3 regions of the Parashewanella tropica genome follow, and region 2 is predicted to be linked to each of the others. Evidence: predicted binding sites of a transcription regulator. Region 2 holds the regulator's gene; each other region holds the start of a gene.

Region 1 (4,291 bases), 1.8 Mb from region 2:
AAGTTGACAACTATGGCTGCGGCACGACAAGTAAGCATTTACAGCGAAAAGAGCTGAATATTAAGTTTGCTAACAATTCTGCTTACTTGGCACCTAAGTATTTCAGTCAATTAGAAGAAATTGCTGCTTTCTTAAGGAAGTACCCAGACCTAAATGTCACTATTGAAGGGCATACCAGCAAAACAGGCAGCTATGAGCACAACCTAGAGCTTTCACAAAAGCGTGCTGAAGCTGTAACGAAAGTGCTTGCTGAAGAATATCAAATTCCATCGGATAGACTAAATGCCGTAGGTTACAGTTTTGAACGGCCAATCGCTGACGGTGATGATTCTTATGCCCATGCTCGTAATCGTAGAGTAGTGGCTGAGCCCACTGTAGAAGATACTTCTACAGCCTATAAATGGACGATTTGGACTGTTGAACAATAAAAGTCTTTGATTTAATGGGAATTTGGCGGCGAACTATGCCGCCAAATGTATTCAAAACAACATTAAAGTTTTACCAGCATTTTACCTTTGTTTTTTCCTTCAAATAATCCAATAAATGCATCAGGGGCATTCTCAAGGCCTTCAAAAATAGTTTGCTCAACTTTAATATCGCCTTTGGCTAACCATTGACCCATTTGCTGAGTAAATTCGCCGTAGTGTTCCCAATGGTCAAACACAATAAAGCCTTCAATACGCAGTTTTTTAATGATGATTTGAGCCAGATTAACAGGGCCAGGAGTTGGCCTAGTATCATTGTATTGGGAGATCATACCGCATACCGCAATGCGTCCATAATCTTTCATATTGTTGAGTGCAGCTTCTAAGTGGTCACCACCGACATTTTCAAAATACACATCAATACCTTCCGGTGCGGCTTGTGCCAGAGCTGTATTTAAGTCGTCAGTAGTCTTATAGTTGATCACCTTATCAACGCCAAGCGCTAAAAGAGCCTCAGCTTTTTCATCACTACCAACAGAGCCAATAACTTTTGCTCCCATTTGTTTGCCTAACTGACAAGCTACACTACCTACCGCACCAGATGCAGCAGATACAAATAAAGTTTCACCAGCTTTTAAATTGGCAATGCGATTTAATCCCGTCCACGCTGTCATTCCTGGCATTCCCATCACACCAAGAAAATATGAAGGATCAAATGGCGTTTGTGGTAAAGCGGTAAGCTGTTCAGCTGTTGATACAAAATGCTTTCGCCAGCCCATCATATGATTTACAAGAGTGCCAACTTTAAAATCATCATTTTTTGATTCAACAACCTTACCTATTGCCCCGCCTTCAAGTACATCACCAATTTGGAATGGAGCAATGTAACTCTTACGGTCGATCATTCTTCCTCTCATATAGGGGTCGACCGACATCCATAAATTTTCTACTAGAACTTCACCTTGCTGCAGTTGGGGAAGAGTTACATCAACCAATTTAAAGTTTTCAGCAGAAGGCAAACCTTCAGGGCGAGAATGGAGAAGGATATTTTGTGTAATCATAACGTTTACCTATAATTCATTATTGACGGGTAAATACTTTGCGCGCTAACTAATTGTGATAAACTATACACTTGAGGAAATTTAAAAACAATTGCTTTGTGCGCAAACTATATTTAAAAGGTGAAGCCATGAATCAAAAACAACAATTAAGTGATAACGTGTGCTTTGCTGTTTATTCTGCAAACAATGCGATTATTCGAGCCTACCGACCTTTGTTAGAACAATACCAACTGACTTTTCCTCAGTACTTGGTCATGCAGTCGTTATGGTGTGAAGATGGGATAAGTTTAACTGAACTCTCTAACGCAACTATGCTGGATCTAGGTACATTAACTCCCATAGTGAAGCGTTTAGAAGGGAAGTCGCTATTGACGAAAGAAAAAAACCAAGCGGATGAAAGAAAAAAAGTATTGGTGCTGACAGAGCAAGGTAATGCTATACGCTCTGAAGCGCTAGAGCTCAAAAAAACCTTACTTGAGAGAGTCAATTTATCTGAAAAACAATTGAAATTGTTAAAAGAGCAATGCTTAAAAATAGTTGAGGACCTAGGCTAGAAAAAAATAAATTACAAGATTGACATTCTATTTTAGCGGGCTGGTCAGCAGAAATGATCAGCCCGCTTTTTTGCAGCCAACAAAAGTGATCCAGATCATAGCTATTTCAATTTTAATATTGCTTAATGCACACTATATAGTGCTTAAGTCTATATTTAATACTACATAGTGTGTTGTTGACACTGTGGAGTGACAATCATTGTTAATTGGAGAGTGGCATGCCATTTGTGATAAAACGAGATGGGATCAAAACAGTATTTGACCCTAAACGTATTTTTTTAGCGGTAAATGCAGCAGCAGAGGCCGCTGGAATATCTGATCAAAAGTATGCCCAATTGGTTGCAGAACGAATTCATAAGTTGTTTGTAGGTCAGCAAGAAGTTGCCATTCAGCAATTACAAGATACTGTTGAAAATGAACTCATGTCTGGGCCGTATAAAGGGATGGCTAGACATTATATTGAATATCGCCATGATCGTGATGTTGCTCGTGAAGTGAGCAGTACCCTTAACAAGGAAATCAGAGGTCTGGTTGAGCAAAGCAATGCGGATTTATTAAACGAAAATGCCAATAAAGATGCCAAAGTTATTCCAACGCAAAGAGACCTATTGGCAGGGATTGTCGCTAAGAATTATGCCAAAAAGCATATGTTACCAAAAGCGGTTGTACGGGCTCATGAAAGAGGTGAGCTTCATTATCACGACTTAGACTATGCACCTTTTTTTCCAATGTTTAATTGTATGCTTATTGATCTAGAAGGGATGCTCACTAATGGCTTTAAAATGGGTAACGCCGAAATTGAAACGCCAAAATCAATTTCAACAGCAACAGCGGTTACTGCACAAATCATTGCACAAGTTGCTAGCCATATTTATGGCGGAACGACCATTAACAGAATTGATGAAGTCTTGGCTCCGTTTGTGAAAAAAAGCTTCGATAAGCATTTAGCCATAGGCAGGGAATGGAATATCGCCGATGTTGAGGCTTATGCCAAAGAACAAACCGTAAAAGAATGTCATGATGCCTTTCAGTCACTTGAGTATGAGGTTAACACCCTACATACGGCAAATGGTCAAACTCCCTTTGTTACTTTTGGTTTTGGCTTAGGTACTCGTTGGGAATCACGGCTTATTCAAGAGTCTATTTTGGCCGTTCGAATTGCTGGGTTAGGTAAGAATCGGAAAACAGCAGTATTCCCAAAATTAGTCTTTGCAATCAAAGATGGCGTAAATCATAAACAAGGCGATGTAAATTACGATATCAAGCAACAAGCGCTTCAGTGCGCTGCAGCTCGTATGTACCCAGATATTTTAAATTACGATCAAGTGGTTAAAGTTACTGGTTCATTCAAAACGCCTATGGGGTGTAGAAGTTTTCTAAGCGAATACCATGAAGACGGTAAGCAGTTACATGAAGGACGAAATAATTTAGGTGTTGTCAGTCTCAACCTTCCCAGAATTGCGATTGAAGCCAAAGGTGATGAGCAAGCTTTTTATCAATTACTCGATCAGCGTTTAAAGCTTGCCCGTCTTGCGTTAGATACGCGTATTGATCGCCTTAAAGGCGTGAAAGCCAAAGTTGCGCCAATCTTATACATGGAAGGTGCTTGTGGTGTGAGATTACAGGCTGAGGATGAAATTACCACAATATTTAAGGATGGTCGAGCGTCAATTTCCCTAGGTTATATTGGTCTTCATGAAACCATTAATGCGATTTATGGTGATGATATCCACGTTTATGACAGTAGTTTTCTTCGTGAAAAGGCGTTGAATATTGTTAAACATCTTAAAGCTGCAACCGATGCTTGGAAACAAGAAACAGGTTATGGCTTTAGTTTATACAGTACTCCGAGCGAAAACTTATGCAGTCGTTTTCATCATATTGATGCTAAAGAATTTGGTTTAATAAAAGGTGTCACTGATAAGGGATATTACACCAATAGTTTTCACTTAGATGTTGAAAAGAAAGTAAATCCATACGATAAAATTGATTTTGAACAGCCATATCCAGAAGTCGCCAACGGGGGCTTTATTTGCTATGGCGAATACCCAAATATGCAGCACAATGTGGAAGCGTTAGAAAACGTCTGGGATTACAGCTACAGCCGAGTCCCATACTATGGAACCAATACTCCAATTGATGAATGTTATGAGTGTGGTTTTTTAGGCGAGTTTGAATGCACCAGTAAAGGCTTTACTTGCCCTAAATGTGGTAACCATGATCCAAGCCGAGTATCTGTAACTCGACGAGT
Region 2 (4,291 bases):
TTGAGGAAGGTAACCAATCTTAAGTCCCGGCATCGGGCGAGCTTCACCTTCAATCTCGGTATCAATACCCGCCATGATACGAAGTAACGTTGATTTACCTGCGCCGTTTAAACCAAGAACACCGATTTTGGCGCCCGGATAAAAGCTTAATGAAATGTCTTTAAGGATTTGCTTTTTGGGTGGAACAACCTTGCCCACACGCAACATGCTATATACGAATTGTGCCATTGGTTATTTCTAAAATAAGAGTAAAGTGAATTAAATTGTATTGTAATCCTATGAAAACTTAAACAGAGACTTTTATGCGTTATTAAAAACGCAAGACGAGGATGATGAAATGACTACTAAAGTTGGTGTTACTTTAACCTCTGACGATAATCCTAGCTCCAGTAAACAAGACGAGTCATCCTCAGATTCGCTTGCAGAGCAAAAAATTAATCAGATCAATTCTCCGATAGGCAAATCTCACAGATCTTTGAACCCTAAAGATATAACTCGATTTATGTCTGTGGCTCAAACTTGCCAGTCACTGTTTGATTTGCGACTTTTTGCTGAGCATCTCCAGCTGCCTTCAGTTTCAATCAAAACCATTTTTAAGCGTTCTAATGGCGAACAAGAAACACTGAAAAATATTTGGCTGACCTATTATGACAGTATGTGTAGTCCCTACGATACTCAAACGGTATTAAAGGCTCTGCAACAGGCCGCTTTTGATGAAACGTCTTTTGCGGTGATCCAAAAAGAGTTTTGGTCGGTATTTTCATAATATAGCTATGCGCCGATATCAAAAATGCATTGAATGCCAAGGGAATGTTCTAAAAACAAAACAGTGTGAAAAAACGGTTTAATTTACTGGGATTATGTTACACGAAAGAGTAAAATGCGGCGCAAACTATACAAGTTGCGAATGAGTTAAAGCTAGCAACCAAATAATTAAACTACACCCACACTTACGTTATTTTTTTCGGAGAAAATAATGCAGCAACATAACATGACTATCGCTGATTTTGACCCAGAATTGGCTCAAGCGATGCAAAAAGAAAAAGTGCGTCAAGAAGAACACATTGAACTCATTGCTTCGGAAAACTACACCAGTGCACGAGTAATGGAAGCTCAAGGTTCTGTGCTAACGAATAAGTACGCAGAGGGTTATCCGAGTAAGCGTTATTATGGTGGCTGTGAACATGTTGATGTTGTAGAAACTCTTGCTATCGAGCGTGTTAAAGAGCTTTTTGGTGCCGTTTACGCAAACGTGCAACCACACTCGGGTTCTCAAGCTAACTCAGCGGTATACATGACGCTATTGCAACCTGGAGACAAAGTGTTGGGCATGAACCTAGCACATGGTGGTCACTTAACTCACGGTTCACCGGTTAACTTTTCTGGCAAGCTATATGACATTGTGCCTTATGGTATTGACGAATCAGGTAAGATTGATTATCAAGAGCTTGAGCAATTAGCCGTAGAGCACAAACCAAAAATGATCATTGGTGGTTTTTCAGCTTACTCAGGCATTGTCGACTGGGCTAAATTACGTGAAATCGCAGATAAAATAGGAGCTTACTTATTTGTTGATATGGCGCACGTTGCAGGTTTGATTGCTGCAGGTGTTTACCCAGATCCATTACCTCACGCGCACGTTGTAACGTCTACAACTCATAAAACTTTAGCTGGTCCTCGTGGTGGAATTATCTTGTCTGCGGAGCAAGACGAAGATTTACACAAGAAGTTAAACTCTGCCGTATTCCCTGGTGGTCAAGGTGGCCCGTTGATGCATGTCATTGCGGGTAAAGCAGTAGCATTTAAAGAAGCACTATTACCAGAGTTTAAAACTTACCAACAGCAAGTGGTTAAAAATGCTAAAGCTATGGTTGAAGTATTCCTAGAGCGCGGTTACAAAATCGTTTCTGGCGGAACTGAAAATCACCTAATGTTAGTTGACTTGATTGGGCGTGAGCTAACGGGTAAAGAGGCTGATGCCGCGTTAGGTAGTGCTAACATCACTGTTAATAAAAACTCAGTGCCGAATGATCCTCGCTCGCCATTTGTAACTTCGGGTATTCGAATTGGTACACCGGCAATTACTCGTCGTGGATTTAAAGAAGCAGAAGCTCAAACATTAACTCACTGGATTTGTGATGTTTTAGATGACGCACATAACGAAGATGTGATTAATCGAGTTAAGCAACAAGTCCTTGAGCTTTGCGGTCGCTTCCCAGTCTACAAATAAAAAGCATAAGTAGCAGAAGCACTTGAAATAAGATAGAATCTTGTGGCCGAAAGAGAACTCTTTCGGCCACTTTTTTTGGGTCATGGCAACACAGGGGGCACAATGCATTGTCCATTTTGTAATAAAACAGATACGAAAGTGATTGACTCTCGCTTAGTCTCAGAAGGACATCAAGTTAGGCGTCGCCGTGAATGTACCTGTTGCCATGAGCGTTTTACCACCTTTGAAGGTGCTGAGCTTGTAATGCCTAAGGTCATCAAAAGTGACGGAAGTCGCCAGCCTTTTGATGAAGAAAAGCTTCGCAGAGGGATGACCATTGCCGCTGAAAAACGTCCTGTTTCAGTTGAGCAAATTGAGCAAGCCTTAGCTAAAATAAAATCGACTTTGCGCGCAACAGGTGAACGCGAAATAAAATCTCAAATGATTGGCAACCTAATGATGGAGCAATTGATGACTTTAGATAAAGTCGCCTATATTCGCTTTGCATCTGTATATCGAGCGTTTGAAGATGTGTCTGAATTTGGCGAAGCTATCGCTAAATTACAAAAGTAATCCTGATCTATTCACCGGAACTCCATACCATGTGGTCGACTTTTGATAGAAAAATGATGACCAGAGCCTTGCAGCTCGCTGCTAAAGGCAAATATACCACTCGCCCTAATCCTAATGTTGGCTGCGTTATCACCCAAGGTGAACACGTCGTTGGTGAAGGCTTTCATCAACGAGCTGGTGAGCCTCACGCTGAGGTCCATGCACTAAATCAAGCACAAGGCCAAACTCAAGGGGCGACAGCGTACGTTACACTAGAGCCTTGTAGTCACTACGGGCGAACGGGCCCTTGTGCCTTAGCTTTAGTTGAAGCAAAAGTAGCAAGAGTTGTGATCGCCGCGGATGATCCAAACCCCCAAGTGTCTGGTCGAGGCATTAAGCTCTTAAAAGATGCGGGTATTGAAGTAGAGTCAGGTTTGTATGCTGAGCAGTCTCGTAGTCTCAATTTAGGTTTTATGACCAAAATGGAGACCAGCCGACCTTACGTGACGTTAAAGATTGCGGCAAGTTTGGATGGCAAGACGGCATTATCTAACGGCATCTCCAAATGGATCACAGGAACAGAAGCTCGCCAAGATGTTCAACGAATGCGTTTACGACACTGTGCGGTGGTTACTGGGATTAACACTGTACTTGACGATGATTGCAGTCTTAATGTTCGTTATGAAGAACTTGGTTCATTAACTCATGAGTTAGAGCAAGAGGATATCAAGCAACCATTAAGAGTGGTACTTGATTCACATTGTAGAATGCCGTTTACAGCTAAACTCTTACAAATTGACTCACCTGTAGTATTGATTTCAACACAAGAATATCCGCAAAAATTCAAAGACAAACTGCCAAACCATGTTCAATGTCAGCTCATGCCTGAAAATAATGGGCGAGTTTGTTTAGATGCATTAATGGATTTTCTCGCTCAAAGTTGTAACTCAATCATGATTGAAGCTGGAGCGACGCTTGTTGGGAGTTTTGTTAATGAGCAATTGGCCGACGAGCTTTACTTATATCAAGCGCCCAAAATTCTAGGCAGTTGTGGCAGAAATATGTTGCAGTTGCCCGACTATCAAAAGATGTCAGACTTGCCCACGTTCACTTTGCTGGAAAGTGGGCAACTCGGGCAAGATACTCGAATGCGCTTCAAATTGAATTAACCGAACTAAATTAATCACAAAGCCTTTTGTTTATGTAAACAAGGGCTTGAAAATAGTAGTGAGAACTATGTTCACCGGAATTATCGAGGCCGTAGGCCACATCAAACATATAGATCGTAACAGTGACGATATCAGGTTAACGGTATCAAGTGGCAAGCTTGATCTTTCTGATGTTAAGTTAGGCGATAGTATTGCAACCAATGGCGTTTGTTTAACTGTGGTATCCCTTAATGCGGATGGTTACGTTGCTGATGTTTCAGCTGAAACTGTTGCTTTAACGGGGTTCAATCGTTATCAAGTTGGCGAAAAGCTTAACTTGGAGAAAGCGGTAACCCCGACGACTCGACTTGGTGGACACATG
Region 3 (4,291 bases), 1.1 Mb from region 2:
TAATCGCAACTAATTTTTAGCCGGATATTTGGCAATTGAGTATGCAAGACAATTTAAATGTAGATAAACAAGAAATCGCTAAGTTTGAAAGTATGGCTGCTACATGGTGGGATCCAAATGGTGAATTTAAGCCTCTTCATCAAATGAATCCACTTCGTCTTAATTATATCGATGAAAAAAGCCAAGGATTATTTGGTAAACAAGTACTGGATGTTGGCTGTGGTGGCGGAATTTTATCTGAAAGCATGGCTAAGCTAGGCGCTAATGTTTCTGGGTTAGATATGGGAACAGAACCATTAGAAGTTGCTCGATTACATGCATTGGAATCTGGTGTTACTGTCAATTACTTACAACAAACAGCAGAATCTCATCGCGATGAGCACCGTGAACATTATGATGTTGTAACTTGTATGGAAATGCTGGAGCATGTTCCAGATCCACTCTCTGTGATTCAAGCTTGTTGCGATATGGTCAAAAAAGACGGCTATGCTTTTTTCTCTACCATCAACCGTAATCTCATGTCATACATTCAAGCGATTGTTGGCGCTGAATACGTATTAAAAATGCTTCCGGTTGGCACACATGACCACAGTAAATTTATCCGTCCTTCCGAGTTGATTAAATTAGTAGAACAAACCGAGCTGCAATGTTTTGATGCTATTGGAACTAAATATAATCCAATCACTCAAATTTTTTCATATACCAATAAGCTCGATGTTAACTATATGATTGCTTGTCAAAAGGTTAAATAATGTCAGAAAAAATAAAAGGGATTTTATTTGATCTCGACGGTACTTTACTCGATACAGCTAAAGACCTAACGTATGCTCTGAATCTCAGTTTAACCGATCATGGTTTTGCTCAAGTTTCAGAGTCTCAAGTTAAGCAAACGATATCACGAGGTAGTTTAGTAATATGCCAAGATGCGATTCCCAATCAAACACTTGATGTCCAACGGGAAGTCCAACAGGCCATGTTGTCGCATTATCAACGTGTCAACGGAGAAAAAACCGATACTTTTGACGGCATCATAGAGTTATTAAAAAAGCTAGACTTGCACGGTTACACATATGGCATCGTCACCAACAAAGCAGCAAAGTTTGCACGACCACTGGTGAAACAATGTCAGTCCTTGAGTAATGTCAAAACACTGGTTTCAGGTGACTCTACTATTCACTCTAAACCAAATCCCCAGCCGATGCTGCTTGCGGCTCAGCAGCTGAGTCTACCTGCAAATGAAATCATTTATGTTGGAGATTCTCAAACAGATATAAGTGCGGCACATAATGCTGGTATGAAATCAGCCATTGCGGCATGGGGTTATTTACATTCAGATGACTGCTTAGAAAATTGGAACGCTGATCGAACCTTAAACGATCCCAATGAACTTTTACAATTGTTCAATTTATAAAATATTGTTTTTAACAATTTGTTAACCCTTAAGGAAGAAAATTTTGCCGTTCATATATTCACCTTGCGGTGATATAGGTTTTAATAAAAATGCTTCTATGGTTAGCTATTACTAACCTCAATTTTACCCTCAAGTTATCCACAAGATATACATCTTGCAAAATCCAACTAACCTCACTATCTTGTAGGTAACAACATAATAAACACTATATCTTGTGTATTAATAACAATCGCTACACTACAATTTGCCTGCAAAATAAACAAATTAAGACTTCACCTTGCCTAGCCAAGGGTTGTCATGATTCGATTGTATTACATGAACAACTCAGCAGTAGTTGCTGACGATATATAGACAAGGCTTATCTTCAATGAACAGCAATATGACAGTTACAAAACGTAGTGGTGAGAGAGAAACGATCGATCTCGAAAAAATCCACCGCGTGATCACATGGGCAGCCGAAGGGCTTAACAATGTATCTGTATCCGAAGTAGAACTTCGCTCACACCTTCAATTTTATAACGGTATTCCGACTGAAGCGATTCATGAAACCATCATCAAGGCCGCTGCAGATTTAATTTCTCCACAGTCACCTGATTACCAGTTTTTAGCTGCTCGTTTAGCTGTTTTCCATTTACGAAAGAAAGCCTTTGGTCAATTTGAACCGCCAAAGCTATATGACCATGTCACTAAACTTATTGAGTTAGGTAAATACGACAATCACATCCTTGAAGACTATAGCAAGGATGAAATTGATACTATGGATTCTTACATAGATCACTGGCGTGATATGACCTTCTCTTATGCTGCTGTAAAGCAGTTAGAAGGTAAGTATCTGGTACAAAACCGTGTATCTGGTGAAGTTTATGAAAGCGCGCAGTTTTTGTATATTTTGGTAGCAGCATGCTTATTCTCTCGCTACCCGAAAGAAACGCGTTTAGATCACATTAAACGTTTTTATGATGCAACTTCTAAATTCAAAATATCTTTACCAACACCAATCATGGCTGGTGTACGTACGCCTACTCGTCAGTTCAGTTCATGTGTACTGATCGAGTGTGATGATAGCCTAGATTCAATCAACGCCACTTCATCTGCAATCGTTAAATACGTTAGTCAGCGTGCTGGTATTGGTATTAATGCTGGTCGCATTCGTGCATTAGGTAGTCCAATCCGTGGCGGTGAAGCATTCCACACTGGTTGTATTCCTTTCTATAAGCACTTCCAAACCGCGGTTAAGTCATGCTCGCAAGGTGGTGTTCGTGGTGGAGCAGCTACGCTGTTCTATCCAATTTGGCATCTTGAAGTTGAGTCTTTACTTGTTCTTAAAAACAACCGTGGTGTAGAAGATAACCGTATCCGTCACCTTGATTACGGTGTTCAAGTAAACAAAGTGATGTATCAGCGTTTGATTAAAGGCCAAGACATTTCACTGTTTAGTCCTTCTGACGTTCCTGGTCTTTACGATGCATTTTTTGAAGATCAAACTGAGTTTGAGCGTTTATATCTTCAATACGAAAACGACAGCAGTATCAAACGTCAAAATATTAAAGCGGCTGAGTTGTTCTCTTTATTGATGCAAGAGCGTGCATCAACAGGTCGTATTTATATCCAAAACGTGGATCACTGTAATACTCACAGCCCATTTGACTCGAAAGTTGCACCTGTACGTCAATCTAACCTTTGTTTAGAGATTGCATTACCAACTAAACCGTTAACTGACATCAATGATCCAAACGGCGAAATTGCACTTTGTACTCTTTCGGCATTGAACTTAGGTGCTATCGAAAATCTAGACGAACTTGAAGAGCTTTCTGATCTTGCCGTTCGTGCTCTAGATAATTTACTTGATTATCAAGATTACCCAATCAAAGCCGCTGAACTTTCTTCAATGAATCGCCGTACATTAGGTATTGGTGTGATTAACTTCGCTAACTATATTGCGAAGAACGGGTTGAAATATTCGGATGGTAGTGCCAACGGTCTTACTCACAAAACATTTGAAGCGATTCAGTACTACTTATTAAAAGCTTCAATGAATTTGGCTAAAGAATATGGTGCATGTCCGTTATTCAATGAGACTACGTATTCGAAAGGTATCTTACCGATTGATACCTACAAAAAAGACCTAGATAAGATCTGTAACGAGCCATTGCACCTAGATTGGGAATCGTTACGTAGTGATATACAGCAGTATGGTTTACGTAACTCTACCCTGTCTGCATTAATGCCATCAGAGACGTCTTCACAAATCTCAAATGCTACAAATGGTATTGAACCTCCGCGTGGTTTGATCAGCATTAAAGCAAGTAAAGATGGACAACTAAAACAAGTTGTACCTGATTTTGATAAGCTAAAAGACAGATACGAACTACTTTGGAACATGGATGGAAATCAAGGTTATCTTGAGTTAGTGGGAATCATGCAAAAGTTTGTCGACCAAGCAATTTCCGCAAATACTAACTATGACCCAACCAAATTTAGTGATGCCAAAGTCCCAATGCAGACATTATTGAAAGATTTATTGACTGCATACAAGCTTGGAGTGAAGACTTTATATTATCATAACACTCGAGATGGAGCCTCAGATCAACTGGATGATATAACCAGTGTTGAAGAAGAGGATGATGGATGCGCAGGCGGTGCGTGTAAGATTTAATCTTACATTTCATTAATAGGATTAATCTGGGGACGTTTCGTCCCCTTTTAGAGTGCAGAGTATTACAACATGGCTTATTCAACTTTTTGTCAACAACCCAACGATGCAACCAAAGAACCAATGTTTTTTGGTCAACCGGTCAATGTTGCTCGTTATGACCAACAAAAATATGAAGTTTTTGAAAAACTTATAGAAAAGCAGTTATCTTTTTTCTGGCGCCCAGA

The links. Region 2 encodes NrdR, which represses ribonucleotide reductase genes. Its sites were predicted from a motif close to AAACACNANATNTNGTGTTT; they were not measured.
Region 1: a site for NrdR is predicted at 2,166-2,185, ahead of nrdD (anaerobic ribonucleoside-triphosphate reductase). Genes of this name have one in related genera too.
Region 3: a site for NrdR is predicted at 1,612-1,631, ahead of nrdA (class 1a ribonucleoside-diphosphate reductase subunit alpha). Genes of this name have one in related genera too.

What each region holds. Positions count from the first base shown of each region.
Region 1 covers NZ_CP037951.1:2,889,778-2,894,068, reverse strand. Annotated here, with positions in the region: gene E2H97_RS12740 (OmpA family protein) at 1-428, shown strand, start outside; gene E2H97_RS12735 (NADP-dependent oxidoreductase) at 491-1,486, opposite strand; gene E2H97_RS12730 (MarR family winged helix-turn-helix transcriptional regulator) at 1,615-2,040, shown strand; gene nrdD (anaerobic ribonucleoside-triphosphate reductase) at 2,259-4,291, shown strand, end outside.
Region 2 covers NZ_CP037951.1:1,134,269-1,138,559, forward strand. Annotated here, with positions in the region: gene ettA (energy-dependent translational throttle protein EttA) at 1-228, opposite strand, end outside; gene E2H97_RS04740 (hypothetical protein) at 338-766, shown strand; gene glyA (serine hydroxymethyltransferase) at 977-2,230, shown strand; gene nrdR (transcriptional regulator NrdR) at 2,333-2,782, shown strand; gene ribD (bifunctional diaminohydroxyphosphoribosylaminopyrimidine deaminase/5-amino-6-(5-phosphoribosylamino)uracil reductase RibD) at 2,812-3,930, shown strand; gene E2H97_RS04760 (riboflavin synthase) at 3,998-4,291, shown strand, end outside.
Region 3 covers NZ_CP037951.1:2,229,562-2,233,852, forward strand. Annotated here, with positions in the region: gene ubiG (bifunctional 2-polyprenyl-6-hydroxyphenol methylase/3-demethylubiquinol 3-O-methyltransferase UbiG) at 42-752, shown strand; gene E2H97_RS09850 (HAD family hydrolase) at 752-1,411, shown strand; gene nrdA (class 1a ribonucleoside-diphosphate reductase subunit alpha) at 1,779-4,067, shown strand; gene nrdB (class Ia ribonucleoside-diphosphate reductase subunit beta) at 4,137-4,291, shown strand, end outside.